One region of the Lachnospira eligens ATCC 27750 genome, then DNA from elsewhere that is predicted to be linked to it. Evidence: riboswitches for the same ligand, from Rfam matches in the RefSeq annotation. Region 1 holds a riboswitch; the other holds the start of a gene.
What was found. A riboswitch is a leader RNA that binds a small molecule or an ion and turns the genes downstream of it on or off. The one in region 1 is predicted to bind cyclic di-GMP.

Region 1 (7,273 bases):
ACTCTTTCATCTGCTTATAATCTGGCTTTCCACAGTCTTCCTCAGTCGATGCACACATGCAGTACACTTCAACAAAAAGCTCCATAAGTGCTGTCATTTCTGCCATTCTGCCTTCATATGCATACACAATCATTCCTCTTATCTCAACGTAAAGGAATGACAAAAGCCTTCCCTCTGATAGCCCTAACTTTGAAGCTGCATATGCCGGATTAGCGTAGCTTGTCTCGTAAGCCTTTCCAATTACATCTTCATACAGACCTGTATTCAGATTCTTATATTCTTCAAGTGAATAATCTCTGAAAACATCAGCTTTTAAGTCAGCCGCAAGCTTATCCATCTTAAGAATAAATGTGGCAATACATTTGAAATAATCTGCATAACCGTCATTCTTAAGCCCCGGTTCCTCTGCTATCTCTTTAATTCTTTCTATCGCAAGAGCGTAACGCTCTTCTACATTATCATTAAACAATTTCTTTCTCCTTCTGCCCTGATAAGGATTATATTCCCATTAAGAATACTGCTATCATAAATACTGCTATTACCCCACACAGCATTGAACCAAATCTCGAAGTTCCGTAGAACTTATTATCTTCTTTGAAGCTGATTAGTCCGATTACTGTTCCAATTACCGCTAAGATAAGGCTTAATATTCCAAGACTTCCTACTCTTAAGCCGCCTTCTCCTGCTGCTTTAAAAGACAGATACACTCCGTAACCAAAAGAAAGCAATGACAGTATTCCCATCGCAGTCGATATCAAACCCCCAAGTGCCTGACTTTTATCAGAGAACTTGTATTTATTAAAAAGTTTCATTTTTTCACCTGTCCTTTTTACTAAACATTTTAACTATTCTGTATGCTATCGCATATATCGCATAACCGCACAATGCTCCCAGTACATTAAGCACAAGGTCATCAACATCAAAGCATCCGACCTTACATATAAGCTGTACTGTTTCTATTGTAAGCGACAGTGCGAATCCATATGCAAATGTAGCAAAAACATTAATTCTGCCATTGGAAAGCCACGGCACGAATATTCCAAATGGTATGAATGCCAGCACATTTCCAATTATATTAAGAAATGCTATCCAGCCAAGCGAGTCAAAATGTCCAAGATAACGCCAATAGCGCCTGATTTCCGTGAACAGTGTAAGATTGTATTTGTAACCGCTGGCTATCTCTGCCCTTCCCATTCCTTCTGCGAAAAAGACTACATAAAAGAGCAGAATCATATATATAACAAAAAGCGCCCATTTTATAAGCGTTACATAATGTTTCTTTTTCATAACAAATCTGCCCGGCAGGCATAATTAACCCACCAGGCAGTTCCCCTTCACTAGAATAAGCTATCTGATCTGTGTGCAAGAAGTCTTGCACCATTAATAATCATCATTACACCTGCACCGATACCAAAGAGTATTATCAGGATACCAAATACAAGATTAGAAGCTCCTACTGACTTTAATTTCTTATAAAGATTCTCTTCCATAGTTAACCCTCCATTAACATCAGTTTTATGCGTTCTTAACACCATATTCTGCGTAATACTTGTCAATTGCTGCTTTTAGTGCATCATCAATAACTACCTTACCCTCACACTCTTTATTGTAAAGGTGTTCTACAACATCTGCCATAGATACAATTGCGCTTGTTGGGAAACCGTATCTTTCCTTAATCTCCTCAAGCGCACTCACCTTTCCGCCAAGGCCTACTTCCATACGGTTAAGTGAAACCATAAGTCCTACAATAGTAACATCTGCTGCCCCTCTTACCTTAGGAACTGTCTCTTCCATCGACTTACCAGATGTTGTTACATCTTCTATCATAATGACTCTGTCGCCATCCTTTAACTTGCTTCCGAGAAATCCGCCCTTATCAGCACCATGGTCCTTCTCTTCCTTACGGTCTGAGCAGTATCTTACTTCCTTGCCGTAAAGCTTTGCATATGCAACTGCTGTAACTACGCTGATTGGAATTCCCTTATATGCTGGTCCGAACAGTACATCAAAATCATCACCATATGTTTCATGAATAGCCTTTGCATAATACTCACCAAGTCTTGCAAGCTGTGTTCCTGTAACATACGCACCTGCGTTCATGAAGAAAGGTGACTTTCTTCCACTCTTTAAAGTAAAATCTCCAAACTTTAACACATCACTCTCTACCATGAAATCTATAAATTCCTGCTTATACTGCTCCATTATATCCTCCTTATTCAGCCCCGCTGTCCGGCGGCACTGCTTCATATTCAATATTGATTTTTATTTTATCATAAATGTTTTCTCGTTTCAATGCGTCTTTGGAACATTAAATCTGCATATTAAAATCTGCTCATCAAAATCCTATGTATGCTTTTCCTGATTATCTGGCAGCCGGAAATCACTAAAACCCACTAACCATTATCAATCTCATAATTTAGTAGGTTATTTCAGGCAGCCTCTTTTCATTCTCCCACCAGTTCACCTACCAATCTGTTAAAATGTTTCTCCTTAGTAGGTCTTTTTCCTACTTTCCAGAGGAATGAACATTCATTTTATACTTATAAAACCTACTAAAAAGGCTTCTTCCTGCCTGATTAGTAGGTCTTGTTACTGTCAATTATCTTGAATATGTGTTAATGCTACCTACTATATTTATAATAATCAACGAACTAGTAGGTTTTCTCTCTTTTTATCAAAACTTTATGTATATCTCTCCCCAATCGTTTGGAAAACAAAAGTTACACCTTCAAACTTAAAAACACGATTTTTATATTTCTAATCACATATGAGATATTCCAGCCTATATTCTCTTATTTCATTTTCTTTTAATTCTCAATTAATAAAGCTCAAAATTCTTCCACTATCATCTCATCATCTATAAAAATCCTATTTTTCATAATCTTAAACCATATAGCATCCCCATGTATGTATTCTGAAAGCATCTTACATATATCAGTTTTATAATCACAATTCTTTAAAAAACTTAAGTCTATTGTATTATATTGCTTCATCTTCTCTGTATTTATATTAAACGTTGGATCATTATTGGGATATTCATCCTTTTCCATCCAATTTTCATCAGGTATGTCTATATTCATATATTTATCACCATATATGAGCATATATCTTTTTTTTCCAATACTAGACGAGCCTGTTTCTTCTATCTGCTGCCTGAGGCAAAGTGTATCCTCTAAATTATGCCAGAATAAAAAATATTCATCTTTGCTTTTGACAACCTTATCCCCTGGAATGTCTAAATATCCCGTACGATTATATGTATCAACAATATTCATATCTGCTATTTCTTTTTTTCTTTCTTCTGAAATATAATCATATATATAATCCATAATTTTACCTCGTTTTTTATTTCTATTAAAACAAATCAATAATTAATGTAATTATTATTACCCCCACTGTAAACATGATACCGTCTACCCTTGATTGTTCCCATTCTATCTTTTTATTACCATTAAATCTGTTAAACTTTGCCAGCCATATGATTGCCATAAAAGCCAATAGAACTATAATTATTATTCTTATAATAAGGCTCATTGGTGTCATTATAAATAGCACTATTGCAACAACATCTAATATAGCGCTTATAATATACCTTATTATCTTTGGAAGATAATTTCCTATAAATAACCATGCTACAATTAATGCAACTGCTATTATTGCTGCCATATATTTCCCCTTTTTACACTCATAAAATTAATTATATACTTCAATCAGAATTCCTCCACTATAATTTCATCATCAATAAAAATTTTATTTTTTTAATCTTAAACCATAAAGCATCTCCATGTATGTATTCTGAAAGCATCTTACATATATCAATTTTGTATTCACAATCTCTTAAAAAACTCATATCAATTGTATTGTATATTTTTAATTTATCTGTATTCATGTTAAAGTTTTCCGGATGAGCATCATCTGGAAATTCCACTTTTTCCTTCCAGTTTTCATTAGGTATCTCGATATCCATATATTTATCACCATATATTAGCATATATCTTTTTTTTCCAATACTAGACGAGCCTGTTTCTTCTATCTACTGCCTGAGACAAAGTGTATCCGGTGAATTATACCAAAATAAAAAATATTCATCTTTGCTTTTGACAACCTTATCCCCTGGAATGTCTAAATATCCCGTACGATTATATGTATCAACAATATTCATATATGCTATTTCTTTTTTTCTTTCTTCTGAAATATAGTCATATATATAATTCATAATTTTACCCCGCATCTCTTTATTAAAGCACATTAATAATTAATGCCATATCAACGCTACAGCTAATGAAGCAGCTATTATTGCTGTCATACATTTTTTCTCTTTATACCGAACCCATGATATGTTAATCATCGTGTTCCATTTCTGCTTTTTCCCTTTTATTTCTTTCACAAAATTCCATAAACAATTCTATATCTTCCTTAGACAATCCACCCCAAGCGCTATTTCTCTCAAATATTTGATCAATAACCTGAGAAAAATCATTTGTTCTATATGTAATATCTCCTTCATAATATCCCATGAATTCGCCATTATCATTGGAGAAGCATACTACTTCTCCATCTCCTGACATTTCTCCTATAACCGTCAGATTATCTGGCATAAAATTATGATGAAAATCATCTGTTCCCCAAAACATCGCACTCGTTCCATCAATCAGACATTTTTCTGTAAATCTGAGCCATTCCTTATATGTCTCTGGAATCTTTACGCCATTTGCCTCCTCCCATTTATTTAATTTATCTTCATCTATTGGTTCATTAAAATATGTTTTTCCAAGTTCATCATCATTGTCCCGCTTGTCACACCACTCATATAATTCTTCAATCTTACTCTTTAAACTGTTATTTTCTGGTATCTCTATCTTTGTATACATATTTATTATCCTCTCTTTCCTTGTCCATGCGCACCCAATATATGTTCCTCTGGTGTCAATGCCTGTATATTTTTCCACTCTCCTATATACTCTGGGTGTTCCTGATAACTCATCATATGATGCCCTTCATATCTTACAGGTGTTCCATTCTCATCTGTCAGTTTTTCTCCATTTTTATATTGAACAGGTTTTCCGGCATAAATTCTTTTATTGCCAGTGTCTAAATTTATATTATATATAGCTTCTATTTCGTCCCCATTCCACTGTCTTGTACAACGCCCATTATTTAATAATTCACGCTCATGAATCCAAAATCCCTGAATCGCTTTTCTTCTTAACAAATCATTTCTAGAAACAAAACGAATTTTATCATTTACAGCTTCTAACATTATTTTCAAATATTCTATTGCCCAGTTCAGTATATTAGTAAAGTCACCCACTTCCCTGATATAGCCATGGTCGTAACGGACAAATTCACCCATATTTACATCGAAGCACAATCTCTCCCCATCTCCAATTACATTTCCTACTACTATAAATTCCTCTGGAACAAGCTGACCATAATATCCATTCTTTGATGGCATAAATAATTCCAATACTCCTCCTGCAATATAACTATATTTGCTTAAAAGAAGCCATTCTTTATAATTTTCAGGTAATACAACCCCATTCTCCTTTTGCCATAAATCCAATTCTTCCATTGTGGCAGCATTAGAAAACTCTGAATAATCAGCATTATCTAATTTTTCACACAGCATTTTAATCTTCTCATATGCATTTTTAACTTGTTCATTCATAAATTATTCCCTCACTTCCCTTCAAAAACAAAAAAGCAGACAACATCACATTCCATGACATCATCTGCAACTCAACCATCTTATATCTTCAATATATCCAATACTCCCCAGACTACTGAATCAACTTAGACTTGTAGCTTTGTGTCCCTGCATTTCTGCAGGTTTACCCCTCTTTTGTTTTGAAAACTACTCGTTTATTATGTTATCATGGATCCCAAGGGATTTCAACTATTCAAATAGTGATTAGTAAAATATCATAACCCAATCCGATTGATTTTGCATTTTCAATCCGGCAGATTTTTAAGTTTCAATCCGATTGTTTTTCATTTTTATATGTTCTTATATTATTATCTAATAATTTTGTAATAATTGAATTAAAAAGAATACACTTGTAATATCCAATATCGCATGATATAAGGCCATTGGATAGATAACTATATTCAAGTTATGCACGAAACCCCCACGAGCTACCTTCTCATGGGGGTTTCTATTCCGTTCTGGCAGGATGGCTTATACCACAGGCTGACTACCTTTATTCATGTCTATCCAGCCATTTGCAGATATAATACGAATTTCTCTTGACCTAAACCTGACTTTAGGTGTTATTATATAAAATGTATTAAAATCTAAGATAAGGAGTATCAGAAAACATGTATATTGAGAATATTAACAGTCCTGCTGATGTGAAGAAATTAAACATCATGCAGCTTAATGTCCTTGCAGAGGAAATGCGTCACGCCCTTCTTACAAGAGCCAGCAGACACGGTGGACATTTTGGTCCTAACTTCGGTATGGTAGAAGCAATCATTGCCATGCATTATGTATTTGATTCGCCTAAAGATAAAATCGTATTTGATGTATCACACCAGTGTTATCCACACAAGATGCTCACTGGAAGAAAAGACGCATATCTTTATGAGGAGCATTATGATGATGTGTCAGGATACACTAATCCGAACGAAAGCGAACATGATTTCTTTACTGTAGGTCATACTTCAACTTCTATAAGTCTTGCCTGCGGTCTTGCCAAAGCAAGAGATTTAAACGGTGAAGACGGCAATGTAATTGCTGTTATAGGTGATGGTTCTTTAAGCGGCGGTGAGGCTTTGGAAGGTCTTGATTTTGCTTCTGAATTAAATAGCAACATGATTATCGTTGCTAACGATAACGACATGTCTATTGCTGAGAATCACGGTGGTCTTTATGCCAACTTAAAGCTTCTTCGTGAAACAAACGGACAGGCTGAATGTAATCTTTTTAAGGCAATGAACCTTGATTACATCTATGTTGATAAGGGTAATGATATTGCTTCTTTAATTGAAGCATTTGAAAAGGTTAAAGACACTAAAAAAGCTGTTGTTGTCCACATTAATACGCTTAAAGGCAAGGGTTATGCACCTGCTGAACAGAACAAAGAAAAATGGCACTGGCATATGCCTTTTGATATCGCAACCGGTGAATCTCTTTTCAAGGACGAAGAGCCTGATTTCTCTGACGCTTCTTTAGAATATCTGTTAAAGAAGATGGACGAGGATAAGAGTGTTGTTGCAATCACAGCCGGAACTCCTACTGTTATGGGATTTACTGCTGACATGAGAGCTAAAG
Region 2 (7,273 bases), 150 kb from region 1:
ACGACAGGGAGATCCTGGTGAATCAAGATTCTACATTTCTCTTGAAGATGATCTTATGAGGCTGTTTGCACAGGAAAGACTTATGAATATTTTCAACAGTCTTGGGGTATCTGAGGATGAGCAGATTGAGCATAAGATGTTAAGCAAGGCTATAGAGACAGCTCAGAAGAAGATTGAGACTAATAACTTTGGTATCAGAAGCCATCTTCTTGAGTATGATCAGGTTATGAATGAGCAGAGAGAGATTATGTATGCTGAAAGAAGAAGAGTTCTTGATGGAGAAAGCATGCGTAATTCTATTATGAAGATGATAACAGATTATGTAGAGAATGTTGTAAACCGTTGTGTTGGTGAAGATAAAGATGCCAATGAATGGGATTATAACGAAATTAATGAGCTTCTGCTTCCTACAATTCCGATTGAAAAGGTTGTATATAGAGAAAACATCAGGAATAAGAATGAATTAATACATGATTTAAAAGAGAAGGCTGTCAAACTATATGAGGATAAGGAAGCGTTATTCCCAGAGTCAGAACAGATCAGAGAAATTGAGAGAGTAATCCTGCTTAAGGTAATTGACAGAAAGTGGATGGATCATATCGATGATATGGATCAGTTGAAACAGGGTATAGGACTTCAGGCTCTTGGTCAGAGAGATCCGGTTGTACAGTATAAGATGATGGGCTATGACATGTTTGATGAAATGACAGCAGGTATAGCGGAAGATACAATAAGACTTCTTATGCATATTCAGGTTGAACAGAAGATAGAACGAGAACAGGTAGCCAAGGTGACTGGAACTAATAAGGATGAAGGACCTTCTGTAAAGGGTCCTGCAAGAAGAACAGAGAAGAAGATATATCCTAACGATCCATGCCCTTGTGGAAGCGGTAAGAAGTATAAGAACTGTTGTGGAAGACAGGCATAAGTTTATAATATGACTTTTGGGACGCGGAATGTCTGGAATATCAGCGTCCGCGTCTGTTGTTTTGGAGGATATATGGTAGAATTAGACCAGTTCAGATACAGAATTTCAGGATATGATAAGCCTATGGCACAGATTAAGAAATCACTGGATCTTGACAATAAGCAAAAAAGAATTGAAGAACTGGAAGCAGATATGGAAGCGCCAGGTTTTTGGGATAATCCGGATAAATCACAAAATGCTATGAAAGAACTTAAAGGGTTAAAAGATGCATTTGAAAGATATAATGAGCTTGAAACAGGTCTTGATGATGTTAAGACACTTATTGAGATGGCAGAAGAATCCAATGACCAGTCGCTTATTCCAGAGATAGAAGAAGAGATAACGAATCTCGAAGATAAGATGGAAAGTTTAAGAATTGAAACATTGCTTTCTGGAGAACATGATGCATGTGATGCCATTCTTACACTTCATGCAGGAGCAGGTGGAACAGAAAGCTGTGACTGGTGTCAGATGCTTTTCAGAATGTATACAAGATGGGCGGAAAGTCACGGATATACAACAGAAACACTTGATTATCTTGAAGGTGAAGAAGCAGGAATTAAGTCGGTTACTATAGAGATAAGAGGAGAGAATGCATATGGACATCTGAAATCTGAACATGGTGTTCACAGACTTGTAAGAATATCTCCATTCAATGCGGCAGGTAAGAGACAGACTTCTTTCGTATCATGTGACGTAATGCCTGATATTAATCAGGATATAGATATTGAGATTAATGATGATGATTTAAGAATTGATACATATCGTTCAAGTGGAGCTGGTGGACAGCATATTAACAAGACATCATCTGCAATCAGAATTACACATCTTCCAACAGGAATTGTTGTACAGTGTCAGAATGAAAGATCTCAGCACCAGAATAAAGATAAAGCTATGCAGATGTTAAAGGCTAAGCTCTATCTTTTAAAGGAGGCTGAGAATGCAGAGAATCTATCTGGAATCAGAGGAGATGTCAAGGATATTAATTTTGGAAGCCAGATAAGAAGTTACGTTCTTCAGCCATATACAATGGTTAAGGATAACAGAACTAATAAGGAAGTTGCTAATGCAGGAAGTGTTCTGGATGGAAACATTGATCCGTTCATAAATGCATATTTAACATGGATTAGTACGGGAAAAACTGAAGAGTAACAGATATTAAGGTAGTAAACTGAATGATAGTGAAAGGTGGTACATCAGTATGGCGGATTATATTAAACCGGTGATTTTCAGATTAGGCAATCAACAGTTTGGAGTAGATATTAATCTTGTCCAGTCGATAGAACGGGAGATTAATATTGTGAGAGTTCCTAATGCAATGGAGTATATCAGTGGAATTGTTAATTTGAGAGGGGAGGTTATCCCTGCTTTCAGCTTAAGAAAAAAGTTTGGCACGGATGATGCTGTTGGAAGTATTGGCGAAGACAGTACAATTATTGTTAATATTCCTGGCGTGGTTAAGCTGGCACTTGAAGTTGATGATGTACTTGAGATTGGAGATATTGATGCAAATGGTATTGTTCCTATGCCGGCTCTGGCTAGAACGGATGATACAGCATATCTTGACAGGGTCGCCAATGTTAATGGGGAATTAGTTATTCTTCTTGATGTAGAGAAATTACTTACACAGTCAGAAGCAGAGAGCGTTAAGAAATTTACGGAAGAAATGAGTAATGATAATGGAGGTGCTGCAAATGGCTGAAACGAAATTTAAAAGAAATGCAGGTATACTTATGCCAGTAAGTTCATTGCCATCACCATATGGCATAGGAACATTTGGCAAGGATGCATATGATTTTGTTACATTTGTTAAAGAGTGTAATCATAAGTACTGGCAGGTACTTCCGTTAGGACCAACTACTTATGGTGACAGCCCATATCAGTCATATTCTGCATTTGCAGGCAATCCGTACTTTGTTGATCTTGATATGCTTATTGAGGAGGGGTTCTTGTTAAAGTCAGAGGTTATTTCAAGAGACTGGGGCGATGGAATTGTGCCTGTAAATGTTTCTGAAGATGACGCTGTTAATGGAAGATTCGGAACCTACAGAGATGGAAATATTGGCGACGAAAGATATGTCAGTTATGAGAAGATATATAATAACAGATTTGATATATTAAGAATTGCTTACGACAGATTTAGGGATGCATGTGCAGAAAGCAAGAAGACGCTTGCCAAGGGACTTCCTCTTTATAAGCAGTTTGATAATTTTGTTAAAGATAATGCAGACTGGCTTGAGGATTATGCTCTGTTTATGGCATTAAAGTCTCACTTTAACAATGTCTCATGGGGTGAATGGGAAACTGATATAAAGTTCAGAAAGCCAGAGGCGATGAGCCAATATGAAGAACAGCTTTCGGATGATATAGGATACTGGAAATTCATACAGTTTGAATTCTACAGACAGTGGAATGCGCTTAAACAATATGCTAATAGTAATGGTATAGAGATTATAGGTGATATACCTATTTATATGGGATATGACAGCGTAGATGTATGGGCTAATCAGGGAGAATTCCAGCTGGATGAGAATTTAACACCGATAAAGGTTGCAGGTGTACCGCCAGATGCATTTTCTGATGCAGGACAAAAATGGGGCAATCCTCTTTATGATTATGATAAAATGGAAGCAAATGGATTCAGCTGGTGGAGAAAGAGAATGGCAGCCTCAGCAAAGCTGTATGATGTCATAAGAATTGACCATTTTATAGGAATTGTGAAGTACTATACAATTCCATCAGATATGCCTGATGCAAGACAGGGTGAGTACAGACAGGGACCGGGACAGAAACTGCTTGATGTTATTAATGAATCTATCGGTGATAAGAAGATTATTGCTGAAGACTTAGGTGTTGAAGTTCCTGAAGTGGCAAAGATTCTTAAAGAAAATGGATATCCGGGAATGAAGGTCCTTGAATTTGCATTTGGAGGAGATAGAAAGAATCCGCATCTTCCATATAATTATAAACAAAATCTTGTGTGCTATGGTGGAACTCATGATAACGAAACCTTGCTTGGTTTCTTTGAAGACAGGGGCGACTGGGAATTAGGATATGCTTATGACTATCTTGATACAAGAGATAAGGGAAGAATGGTTGACCAGGTATTCAGGGCTGCGTATTCAAGCGTTGCTGTTCTTACAGTATTTGCTGTTCAGGACATTCTAAAGCTTGGAAACTGGGCAAGAATGAATCTTCCATCAAGCATGGGCAATAACTGGAAATGGCGAATGCAGAAAGGTCAGTTAGGCCAACATGAACTGGAATGCATGAGATATCTTGCAAGTGTATTTGATAGAGAAAGAAAGTAATATTAGGATGGGGAAGGAAATTGGTAATAAATTTCCTCCCCCTTTTTTGAATGAAAAATAAAAAATAGTTCGATGGTACTATTTACATATTTTAGATTGGTGGTATTATATTCATATAAAGAGACAAGTTAATATGTTGGCAAAGTAGTCGAAAGGCTATGACGCAAAGCCAAGGGTCTTAACTGATTTTATCAGAATGACAGCCGGTTGCATTACAATCAACGCAAATGATTAGTATTTTTCAGGCATCCGGTTATCGGGTGCCTTTTTTGTTGAACGGGGGATATGGATATGAAAAGGAATAATTCTAAAAAGTGGATTAAAAATGTAACGATAGCAACAGCAGTACTTGTATTTGGTATCGGTGTTGGTTTCGCGGCTAAAGTAGCAGGAACACCTAATTCAGATAATGATGGTGCCAAAACAATAGTTGCGGCAGCTAATGATGCAACAGATTCAGTAGTTAAGGAAACAATTGCCCAGAAAGAAACAGAAACTGATACAGAGACAGCTGCTATAGAGGCAACAACTGAAGTTACAACAGAAGAAGCCACAGAGGCAGTAACAGAACAGAGCAGTACAATTGCAGAGACTCAGCCACAGACAGAGACTGCCACAGAGGCAGTTCAGGTAACAGAACATACGGAGGCTGCGACAAAAGCACCAGTACCTGTTGTACAGACTCCATCAGATGAAAGAGTTGCACAGGTTATATCAGGAATCAATGCAGAACGTGCAGCAGCAGGTGTGTCTGCAGTTACATATGATGCAATTCTTACAGATATGGCTCAGGTAAGAGCATCAGAGAATGCAGTTAATGATTACTTTGTTATAGAGAATGGCAAGCATAAAAGACCAGATGGAAGAAATGCTTCTTCAATATGTTCAGATTTTGGACAGGCCGGATATTTCGGTGAGGTCATGGGCAGATATCAGACAAGCCCTGTAGAGATAGTAAATGGCTGGCACAATTCAGCAACACATTATGCATGTATGACAAGTACTAAGTACAGCAGAGTTGGTGTAGGTGTTGCAGCAGACTCAGAAGGATACCTTTACTGGGTAGCAATCTTCATGGATTAATTATAAGCAGACAATAAATTACATAATATAGATACAACTTAATATGGTAAGAACAATGTATTTGCGGCATTGTTTTTATAAAGCTTCACAAGAAGCGAAACCCTCACATTCCTCTCCCGTTGTGTGAGGGTTTCTTTTTGCGCGAGTAGCGCGGAGAATATACTTAATGAAAGGACAGGCATGCTTGCATGGCCTGTCCTTTTGTTAAGTATATTCGAGAAGCACCGCGACAATGCCATAACGAAGTTATGGCATCTGCGCTACTCGCAAGGAGAATATAATTATATGCTTGCAATGTGTATACATATATGGTAATATTCTTTGTGCGGTAGACAGTTGTTTATCAGAGAAAGACATTGAAGAACAATTGTCTTTGTAAAACGGACAATAGAAAGGTACAGACGCAGTATGGCAGATAATATTAAGTATTATGTCGTTAAGCAAAAGGCTCTGCCTGAGGTTCTGCTTAAGGTAGCGGAGACGAACAGAATTATTGAGACTGAAAATATATCTGTTGCAGATGCTACAGAGAAAGTTGGAATAAGCAGAAGTTCTTATTACAAGTATAAGGATGATATTTTTCCGTTTAGAGAGAATGTAAAGGGTAAAACCATTACATTTGTATTGTCTATGGACGATGAACCAGGGCTGCTTTCCCTGGTATTGAAGAAGGTTGCAGAATTCAAGGCGAATATTCTTACTATTCATCAGACAATTCCTGTTAATGGAATTGCTTCGCTGACGCTCAGCGTGGATATTCTTCCAACTACAGGAGATTCTTCAGAAATGATAGAGCAGATAGAAAGACTTAAAGGGGTAAGATATCTTAAGATATTAAGCAGTGATGCATCTATCTGATATATAAGCAATTAAAGAAAACGGAGGCAGATATGGCAAAGATTGCAGTGTTAGGTTATGGAACAGTAGGATCAGGAGTGGTTGAGGTATTAAATACCAATGGTGCTTCAATTGCAAAGAGAGCAGGAGATACTATTGAGGTTAAGAGTGTACTTGATTTAAGAGATTTTCCTGGAGATCCAATTCAGGATAAAATCGTTCATGATATAGATCTTATAATTAATGACCCTGAGATAGAGGTTGTTGTTGAGGTTATGGGTGGTGTAGAGCCGGCATTTACATTTGTTAAGAAGGCACTTGAAGCAGGAAAGAGTGTGTGTACATCTAATAAGGCACTTGTTGCTGCACACGGTCCGGAGCTTCTTGAGATGGCTAAAGAAAGAAAACTTAATTTCATGTTTGAGGCATCAGTAGGCGGTGGAATTCCAATTATCAGACCGCTTAACCAGTCTCTTACAGCAGATGAGATTACTAAGATTACAGGTATTCTTAATGGAACAACTAACTATATTCTTACTAAGATGAGCAGAGAAGGAATCTCATATCAGGAGGTTCTTAAAGAGGCACAGGCACTCGGATATGCAGAAAGAAATCCGGAGGCTGATGTTGAAGGTTACGATGCATGCAGAAAAATAGCAATTCTTACATCACTTGCATTTGGAAATACAGTGAAATTCGAGGAAGTGTATACAGAGGGAATAACAAAGATTTCTAATGAAGATTTTGCATATGCTAAAGAACTTGGATGCGTTATCAAACTTCTTGCAACAAGCTACAGCAAGGATGGCAAGGTATATGCAATAACAGCACCATTCATGATTGACAGCACACATCCATTATATAATGTTAATGACGTTCTTAACGGAATCTATGTACACGGCAATGTATTAGGAGATGTAATGTTCTTCGGAGCAGGAGCAGGAAAGCTTCCAACAGCAAGTGCTGTAGTATCAGATGTAGTTGACTGTGTTAAGCATAAGGGTAAAAATGTTATGACAATCTGGAGTTCAGTAAAGCAGGAGCTTGGTGATACATTTGACGAGACAAGAAGATT

Region 2: linked by a shared signal. The riboswitch ahead of EUBELI_RS01790 (CAP domain-containing protein) and the one ahead of EUBELI_RS02595 (SMI1/KNR4 family protein) in region 1 are both predicted to bind cyclic di-GMP.

What each region holds. Positions count from the first base shown of each region.
Region 1 covers NC_012778.1:544,208-551,480, reverse strand. The annotation lists gene EUBELI_RS02640 (aminopeptidase) at 1-469, opposite strand, end outside; gene EUBELI_RS02635 (DUF6142 family protein) at 498-812, opposite strand; gene EUBELI_RS02630 (VanZ family protein) at 817-1,287, opposite strand; gene EUBELI_RS14330 (hypothetical protein) at 1,338-1,490, opposite strand; gene pyrE (orotate phosphoribosyltransferase) at 1,516-2,202, opposite strand; gene EUBELI_RS02620 (hypothetical protein) at 2,829-3,329, opposite strand; gene EUBELI_RS02615 (hypothetical protein) at 3,355-3,666, opposite strand; gene EUBELI_RS02610 (hypothetical protein) at 3,725-3,967, opposite strand; gene EUBELI_RS02605 (hypothetical protein) at 4,034-4,216, opposite strand; gene EUBELI_RS02600 (SMI1/KNR4 family protein) at 4,341-4,871, opposite strand; gene EUBELI_RS02595 (SMI1/KNR4 family protein) at 4,877-5,668, opposite strand; cyclic di-GMP riboswitch class I at 5,731-5,846, opposite strand; gene EUBELI_RS02590 (1-deoxy-D-xylulose-5-phosphate synthase) at 6,319-7,273, shown strand, end outside.
Region 2 covers NC_012778.1:394,545-401,817, forward strand. The annotation lists gene secA (preprotein translocase subunit SecA) at 1-928, shown strand, start outside; gene prfB (peptide chain release factor 2) at 1,001-2,119, shown strand; gene EUBELI_RS01780 (chemotaxis protein CheW) at 2,169-2,669, shown strand; gene malQ (4-alpha-glucanotransferase) at 2,662-4,278, shown strand; cyclic di-GMP riboswitch class I at 4,407-4,493, shown strand; gene EUBELI_RS01790 (CAP domain-containing protein) at 4,570-5,361, shown strand; gene EUBELI_RS01795 (ACT domain-containing protein) at 5,770-6,219, shown strand; gene EUBELI_RS01800 (homoserine dehydrogenase) at 6,252-7,273, shown strand, end outside.